DNA from 2 places in the Anaerotignum propionicum DSM 1682 genome. Region 2 is predicted to be linked to the other one. Evidence: riboswitches for the same ligand, from Rfam matches in the RefSeq annotation. Region 2 holds a riboswitch; the other holds the start of a gene.
The links. Region 2 has a riboswitch for lysine ahead of CPRO_RS00845 (Na+/H+ antiporter NhaC family protein). Riboswitches for the same ligand answer to the same signal wherever they lie in the genome.

Region 1: another riboswitch for lysine. It lies ahead of CPRO_RS03510 (aspartate-semialdehyde dehydrogenase); the one in region 2 lies ahead of CPRO_RS00845 (Na+/H+ antiporter NhaC family protein).

What each region holds. Positions count from the first base shown of each region.
Region 1 is NZ_CP014223.1:732,508-737,051, forward strand. Features, by position in the region: gene dapA (4-hydroxy-tetrahydrodipicolinate synthase) at 150-1,034, opposite strand; gene CPRO_RS03510 (aspartate-semialdehyde dehydrogenase) at 1,072-2,070, opposite strand; lysine riboswitch at 2,438-2,615, opposite strand; gene CPRO_RS03520 (alpha/beta-type small acid-soluble spore protein) at 2,763-2,984, shown strand; gene CPRO_RS03525 (class I SAM-dependent DNA methyltransferase) at 3,033-3,800, shown strand; gene hslO (Hsp33 family molecular chaperone HslO) at 3,793-4,544, shown strand, end outside.
Region 2 is NZ_CP014223.1:188,376-192,919, forward strand. Features, by position in the region: gene CPRO_RS00835 (class I SAM-dependent rRNA methyltransferase) at 110-1,312, opposite strand; gene deoD (purine-nucleoside phosphorylase) at 1,392-2,111, opposite strand; gene CPRO_RS15880 (hypothetical protein) at 2,211-2,342, shown strand; lysine riboswitch at 2,337-2,505, shown strand; gene CPRO_RS00845 (Na+/H+ antiporter NhaC family protein) at 2,788-4,428, shown strand.

The sequences.
Region 1 (4,544 bases), 540 kb from region 2:
AATGAATCATTCTAAAGCTTGTCTTTTTCACTGACTAATGTCAGCGTCCATTGTAATATAACAATTTCCAAACCTACGTCTTGTCAGCATCTTATGCACAAGGAAATCTGTTAAAATGCGGCAAAGAGATATCTTTGCCGCAAACGTCATTATGAAATCAAACCGTAGTTTTTCATTGCTTTTTTTAATGTTTCCAGATTTTTGTCTTCCATAGCACAAAGAGGCATACGGCAAGGGCCTACCTCGTAACCCATTAAATCCAATGCTGTTTTTACAGGAATAGGATTTACCTCACAGAACAGGGCAGAAATCAGCTCGATTGCACCCAATTGCAATGCGATGGAACCCTTTAGATCACCCTCGAAGAATTTAACAACCATATCATGGGTTTCTTTTGGAGCAATGTTAGACAAAACAGAAATGACACCTTTACCGCCTAAAGAGAGGATAGGGAGGATTTGATCATCATTACCGCTGTAAATATCAAAGTCAGGACCAACAAGAGCTGCAATTTCAGCTACTTGAGACAGGTTGCCGCTTGCTTCTTTTACTGCCACAATATTTTTTACCTTGGACAGTTCTAACACTGTTTTAGGAGTGATATTGCAACCTGTACGCCCGGGAACATTATACAGAATGATGGGGATAGATAAACTTTCCGCAACAGCAGTATAATGGAGAATCAGACCTTTCTGGGTAGCCTTATTGTAATAAGGGGTTACCAATAAAACCGCATCAGCCCCTGCAGTTTCGCAACCTTTTGCCAATTCGATGCAGTGTGCTGTGTCGTTACTGCCTGCACCTGCAATAACAGGGACTCTGCCTTTTACAACCTCAACTGCGTAGCGTACGCATTCAATTTGTACTTCATCGGAAAGAGTGGATGCTTCACCTGTTGTTCCGCAAATAATCAAGGCATCGGTGTCGTTGGCAAGCTGGAACTCAATTAATTCTTTCATTTTTTCGAAATTAACAGTACCGTCGGGAAATGTAGGCGTAACCAAAGCAACACCTGCGCCTGTAAAAATTGACATAATGCAAGCACCTCCAAAATTTTAAATAGGATATTAGTTAAGCGTTCATGTTTTTAATAATTTCCTCTGCAATTTGAACTGCATTTGTAGCCGCACCCTTGCGGATATTATCTGCAACCACCCAGAGGTTTACTCCGTTTTCTACACTGTCGTCACGACGAACACGACCGATAAAAACTTCATCATGTCCCGTTGCACTTTGTGCTAAAGGATATTCATTATTCATAGAATCATTCATCATAACGATGCCGGGAGCATTTTTTAATGTTTCAATCAGTTCAGCTAAATCGAAAGGATTTTCCAATTCTACATTTATAGATTCGCTGTGTGAATTGAAAACTGGTACACGTACTGTTGTAGCTGTTACTTTCAGGTTGTCATTATGAAGCATTTTTCTGGTTTCGTTTACCATTTTCATTTCTTCTTTTGTATATCCATTATCTAAGAATACATCAATATGGGGTAAGCAGTTGTTTGCAATAGGATGGGGGAATTTCTGTGGTGCTTCTCCCTTTATGCCATTTTCAAGATCCATCCAACCTGCAAGCCCTGCACCGCTAACTGCCTGATAGGTTGAGTATACAACACGCTTAATTTTATATTTTTCATCTAAGGGCTTTAATGCAACCACTGCTTGAATGGTAGAACAGTTTGGATTTGCAATTATATTTTTGTGCCAAGAGATATCCTCAGCATTCACCTCAGGTACAATAAGAGGAACTTCCGGATCCATTCGCCACTGAGAGCTGTTATCAATTACAATACAACCATGAGCCGCAGCAATGGGTGCAAATTTTTCGCTGGTACTGCCACCTGCGGAAAACAGCGCAATGTCAATGGGTTTATCAAAGGAATTTTCCGTTAACTCCTCAACAATATAATCTTTTCCATTGAAAGTTATTGTTTTTCCTGCGGAACGGCTGGAGGCCATAACATAGAAATTTTCAATGGGAAGCTGTCTTTCCTCCAAAACTTTTAAAAATGTTCGACCGACCATTCCTGTCGCGCCAACAACTGCTAGATTAATTTTTTTCATTTCAAACTTCCTTCTTTCTTTATTATAATAATGTAAAATATGTGAGTATGTGCGAAGAAACGAAAACTTTCAAATAGAATACCTAATAGCTTTGACAAATCATCCAATCATGTTAGCAAAAATTCTTATTCTTCTAGAGATAAGGTATGTATTTTCCATGCAATTGCAATAAAGCAGTATGCAATGGAATATGAAGGTTGATTGGAGTGCCTTTTGATCAGTATCACTATTTTAAAGTGTTATGCCCAAATTCTTCGCTTTTGCGGTATTTGTTCTAAAGTCAAGTTTTGCCGGAAAAACAAAAAGAGCCGGCAAGCGCCGACTTTTAAATTTTGCATACAACAAAAAAATGATAATGCAAAAAAGAAAGTTTCGTAGCGCTCCACTGGTGATACCAATGACAGTTGGACGGCTATTAACCGGACAACCAGAGAAAAAAAGATAAGGCATCTTCTCTCTTCGGCGTTTACCCCTTTCGGCGGACGGCCTTTATCCCTTATGATATTCGCCCGTGTACTCATGAAAAACGCACCTCTACTTTTAGAACTATTTACTTAATCCATAGTCTACCATCAGAAAGGGAATCTGTCAAATGATTTTCGTTCATGGACAATATTTTTTTTCACAGGGACATAGGTTGTAAAAAAAATAAAAAATGGGCAATACTGAAAAAAAGAAGGGAGTTTTATAAAATGGGACAGAAGAAAGAATTGACAGAAGAACAAAAACGAGACATTGCCATGAAGTATGAAATAGCAGAAGAACTGGGGCTCATGGAAAAGGTGGAGAAGGTGGGCTGGAAAGGGCTTACCGCCAGAGAAAGTGGTCGTATAGGTGGCATTATGGGAAAGAAGAAAAGAGATGCTGCGGCTAAAGGGAAAAATTCTTGCAATACATCAGAGGAAAAGCTATAATATATAAATTGTTGGATTTTGAATGATAATGGTATGGGAGAAACGAGAATGGAAGCTTATGAGGGCTTTGCCTCTTTATATGATGTATTTATGGAAGAAATTGATTATCCTGCTTGGGTGAAATATATTATTGAATCATGGAAGAAGCTTGGTAAAAATCCAGAAAATGTGATTGATTTAGGCTGTGGAACGGGGAACATCACGATTCCTTTGGCAAAGACGGGATGCACCATTATAGGGGTGGATATTTCCCAGGAAATGCTGGCTGAGGCACAAAGAAAAGCAATTTCTGAAGGGGTTTCCATACCTTTTTTTTGTCAGGATATGGTGGAACTGGAGTTACCATATCAGGTAGATTGCGTTTTAAGCCTTTGTGATTCTTTGAATTATTTAACAGAGGAGGGTGAGCTTTCAGCTGCCTTTTCTGCCATTAATAAACACTTGAACCCCCAGGGGTTGTTTCTTTTTGATATGAATACGGAGTATAAGTTTAAAGAGGCTTTGGGGGACAAGACCTACGCAGCTATGACAGAGGATGCCGCTTATTTTTGGGAGAATTCCTTTGATGAAGAGGAAGGAATCAATGAATATTATGTGAGCTTTTTTAAGAAGCAGAAAAATAAGGATACCTATGAGCGTATTGAAGAGTACCATTATGAAAAGGCTTTCAGCATAGAGGAAGTAGAGAGCTGTCTTGAAGAAAATGGCTTTGTACTTTTAAATGTGTATGATGGATATAGTTTTGAGCGAGCAAAAGGAGATAGCCAACGCTATTTTTTTGTGGCGCAGCTAAAGGAGGAAAAATTTAATGGGTGATTATATTGTTAGAGCAACAGCAGGAGGCGGCAGTATACGTGCCTTTGCGGCAACTACAGGAGAAATGGTTCAGCATGCAAGGCAAGTGCACCATACCTCACCTGTGGCCTCGGCAGCTCTGGGCAGAATGATGACAGCAGCAGCAATGATGGGAAGTATGTTAAAAGGGGAAAAGGATTTGGTTACCCTTCAGATCAGAGGCTTAGGGCCACTTAAAGGAGCAGTTGTAACCTCAGATAGTCAATGCAGAGTAAAAGGCTATGTTTTTCATCCTAATATAGAGGTTCCTTCTAAATATCCCGGGAAGCTGGATGTAAGTGCAGCAATTGGCCAAGGGTATATGAGTGTAATAAAAGACATTGGATTAAAAGAGCCTTATGCAGGGCGCATTCAATTGGTCTCAGGAGAAATTGCTGAGGACTTAACTTATTACTATGCTCAATCCGAACAAACACCATCGGCAATCGGCTTGGGTGTTTTGGTCGATACAGATACCTCTATTCGTTGTGCAGGCGGATTTATGATTCAGCTCATGCCAGATGCATCCGAAGAGGTGATCTCTCAACTGGAGACCAGATTGAATACCATTCCATACATTACTGACTTGTTGGATATGGGACAAACTCCCGAGGGGATTTTGGAAATCATTCTTCAAGGGATGGATATGAAGATTCTTGATAAAGTGCCGACAGAGTTTTATTGTAATTGTACCAAGGAGCGGGTAGAAAAAGCTTTGATTAGTAT
Region 2 (4,544 bases):
CGGCTTTTCAAATATAGACATAGATATACCTCCCCTCAAAAAAAAGAACAGGCAATGATTACAGCGGTATGGGCTATAATCATTGCCTGTTCTCGTGTTTCGAGAAAAATCAGGGGTTTTGGCACACCTGGAAGATATAAAACTTTAGGTAATAGGACTCATCGGCAGCCCAAAGGATGGGATGGTCGGGAGATTGGGTACGATACTCCACTTGTCGCAAGCGTTTATGCACATTTTTTGCGGCTTGTCCTATGGTTTGTGTGAATAATTCGGGGGTCATGAAATGTGAGCAGGAGCAGGTGGCTAAAAATCCGCCGTCTTTTACCAATTTCATTGCCCGTAAATTAATCTCACGGTAGCCCTTGATTGCATTTTTGATGGAGTTTCTGGATTTTGTAAAAGCGGGAGGGTCAAGAATAATGACGTCAAATTTCTGACCTTCTTTTTCTAAACGAGGAAGCAGTTCAAAAACATCTTCGCATTGAAAATGAACCACGTTTTCCAAGCCGTTCAACTTGGCGTTTTCTGTAGCTTGGTCTACGGCAAGCTGAGAGGCATCAATGCCCAAAACCCTTTTTGCTCCTGCAATGCCTGCGTTTAGGGCAAAGGAACCTGTATGGGTGAAGCAGTCTAAAACGTCGGCGCCTTGGCAAAGCTTGTGAATGGCGGCACGATTATATTTTTGGTCGAGAAAAAAGCCTGTTTTTTGTCCATCTTCTACATCAACCATGTATTTTACACCGTTCTCAATGATTTCTACTTTTGTATCAAAGGGCTGGCTTAGGAAACCTTTTACCCGTTCCATGCCTTCCTGTTGACGAACCTTTGCATCGCTTCTTTCGAAAATACCACGAATGGATACGCCGTCCTTTTCTAATGTTTCAACCAAAAAGTTCAGAATATCAGTCTTCATTTTGTCGATGCCTAAGGCCAGAGATTGTACCACCAACACATCAGAGAATTTATCAACAATTAGACCTGGTAAAAAATCTGCCTCGCCGAAAATAAGACGACAGGAGGAGGTGTCTACGGTTTTTTTGCGGTAAGCCCAAGCGGCTTCCACACGGCGACGAAGAAAATCCTCATCAATTACGGTATTTTTATCTCGTGTCATCATCCGAATTGTTATCTTAGAGTGATTGTTGTAAAAGCCTGTGCCCAAAGGGTAGCCGTCAAAATCCAAGATGGATACCAACTGACCGTTGACAATACCCTCATCGGTTTGCGCAATTTCGTTATCATAAATCCAAAGCCCGCCTGCCTTTAACATGCGGCCTTCACCCTTTTTAAGGGTGACAATGGGTAATTCCATATAAAATCCTCCTGTAGTGTGGGGTAAAAAGAATAAGCAGGGGTACCGAAAGCTTCGATACCCCCAAGTAATATTACGATTATTTTTTGTCCATTTTAATTGCTGCTTCTAAAGCAATCTCCATCATCTGGGTGAAGGTGTTCTGTCTCTCCTCAGCGGTGGTTTCTTCCCCTGTAAGGGGCTTATCCGAAATGGTTAAAAGGGCCAATGCTCTTTTGCCCAATCTAGCTGCGTTCATATATAAAGCTGCAGCCTCCATTTCTACGCAAAGAATACCCATTTTTGTCCAATTTTCCATGTTGTTTGGACGGTCATCATAGAAAGTATCGGAGGACAAAATATTGCCTACTTTCAGGTCTTGACCCAATTCCTTAGCGGAATCCACTGCTGCTGTCAACAGCTCATAGTCTGCCAGATTACAGAGGGTTCCTGCAATTTCATACTGTGCACCAAAATTAGAGGTGGTGCTTGCGCCCATGCCGGCTACAATATCTCGCAGTTGAAGTTTATCATTGAAAGCCCCTGCAGAGCCGATACGGATGATATTTTCCACGTCATAGAAGGAAAACAGCTCATAGCTGTAAATTCCCATGGAGGGCATACCCATGCCGCTGGCCATAACGGAGACCTTTGTACCCTTATATGTTCCTGTGTAGCCTTGAATACCTCTAACATTATTGACTAAAACGGCGTCCTGCAAAAATGTTTCGGCGATAAATTTTGCGCGTAAGGGATCACCGGGCATCAAAACGGTTTTTGCAAACTCCCCTTTTTCTGCTGAAATATGTGGTGTTGCCATAAGAAATTACCTCCTTTGTTCTCTATAGAATACAGTTTTGCTTTTTATCCTATTTCTATACCATACTATACCATTTTTTCGGTTTTAAGGGAATAGTCCATGAGAAAAAGACATTTTATATACGAAAAAACTTCCAGAAGGGGTGTTTTTCGTGGAAAAGGCTTGACTTTAGCTGGGGGGTATGGTATTTATGAAAGAAAGTCGGTTTTTGCCGACGGAACAATTATATAAGATAGAGGTGCAGTGCTCATCAGTATCCCTTCAAAAACGTTAAGGCTACAAGAAGGGAGAAAGGGATCATTGCCGAAGTCAGGTTTTCTGCCTTAGGGGAGCTTGGCTGGTGCATTGCAAAATATGTAATGTACTGTCACTTATGTGGAGCGCTATCGGAAACTCGGAATATCCCAATATAGGATCCTTCTGAAGCCATGCGCCGCATGGCTTGTTTTTTTGTTCTGAAATGCAGGATTCATATGGATTTATTACGGGATGGACATGCATCAAGGAATTTGAAATACTTTTGTTTCCAGAAAATAAAGGGGTATTTCTTTCAGAAGAAAAAACAAAGCAGGCGGAGATGGTAAGAGGGTATTGCCTGAAAAGTTCAAGTCTTAAGTAAGTTTCCATAGCGAAGGGTATAATACATTTATTTATGATTCCGGAAAGGGGAAGGGTTATGTACAACACAAAGAAAAAGCCCATGCTCAACAAGCTCATTGTTTTTATGCTTTTGATCATGGCAATGACGTTCACTGTTTTTGCCGGGGAGGCGGAGGCAGGGGAAATTAGTCATATGTATGCAACATTTTGGTCCTTAGTGCCACCATTGGTAGCTATTATTTTGGCATTGATTACAAAGGAGGTTTACTCCTCTTTGTTTGTAGGTATTGTTGTCGGCGGTCTGTTTTACAGTAACTTCAATTTGAAACAGGCGTATTTGACAATTCTTACGAATGAAACAGATGGCGGTTTGCTCTCAAAGCTTTCGGATAGCTGGAACGTGGGTATTATCATTTTCTTGGTTATCCTTGGCATTATGGTGTCCTTGATGAACAAGGCAGGAGGTTCTGCGGCATACGGTGAATGGGCACGAAATAAAATTAAAACCAGAAAGGGTGCTTTATTATCCACCTTTATGCTGGGCGTTTTAATCTTCGTTGATGATTATTTTAACTGCTTAACCGTAGGTAGTGTTATGCGTCCCGTAACAGATACGCACAAAATTTCCCGTGCAAAGCTGGCATATATTATTGATGCAACGGCAGCGCCTGTTTGTATCATTGCACCCATTTCCTCTTGGGCGGCGGCAGTTGCAGGTGTTGTGAGTGGAGTAAATGGGTTGGATTTATTTATGCGTGCAATTCCATACAATTTCTATGCATTGCTTACCATTGTGACAATGATAATATTGACTGTTTTAAACTTCGACTTTGGGCCTATGCGTCTGCATGAGCGAAATGCCCAGTTAAATGACGATATTTATACCACGCCAGAGAGACCCTATGCAGATTGTTCAGATGGAGAGGTAACGGGCAAAGGTAAAGTAATCGATTTAGTATTGCCAGTTGTTGTTTTGATCATCTCCTGCGTTGTTGGTATGATTTATACCGGCGGATTTTTTGATGGAGAAACTTTTGTAAATGCATTTGCGGGATGTGATGCCTCCGTTGGCTTGCTTTTAGGTTCTGCAGGGGCGTTGCTTATTACATTTTTAATTTATATTCCCCGTCGTGTACTTACTTTTAACGAATTTATGTCTTGCCTGCCTGATGGCTTTAAGGCCATGGTTCCTGCGATTTTAATTTTAACATTTGCATGGACATTAAGCGGCATTACGGGCTTGTTAGGTGCCAAGGAATTTGTTGCAGGAATTTTAGCAAACAACGTAGGCATGTTACAAGTTTTATTGCCTGTCATTGTATTCTTGATTGCGATTTTTTTGGCGTTTGCAACAGGTACCTCATGGGGAACCTTTGGTATTCTTTTGCCTATTGTAGTGCCTATTTTAGACCCTACAAGCGAAATATTGGTCATAACCGTAGCGGCTACCTTGGCTGGTGCTGTATGTGGCGACCATTGCTCACCAATTTCTGATACTACCATTATGGCTTCCACGGGTGCCCAGTGCGACCATATCAATCACGTTTCTACACAGCTTCCCTATGCTTTCACGGTAGCGGTTGTTTCCGCAGTGAATTATATTTTAGCTGCTATGATTCAGAATTGGATGATTAATCTTCCTATTGCCATTGTAAGTATGATTGTTACTATCTTTATCCTTAAAGGGATTTATGATGCAAAAGAGAAAAGGGCATAGTTAGCTCTATAAATAGTTAAATTTAAAAAGCAGATGGAGTATCCATCTGCTTTTTTTGAGATTAGGGGAAATAGATATTTAAGCAAAGAAGGTTATTAATAAAAGAAAAACCCGTT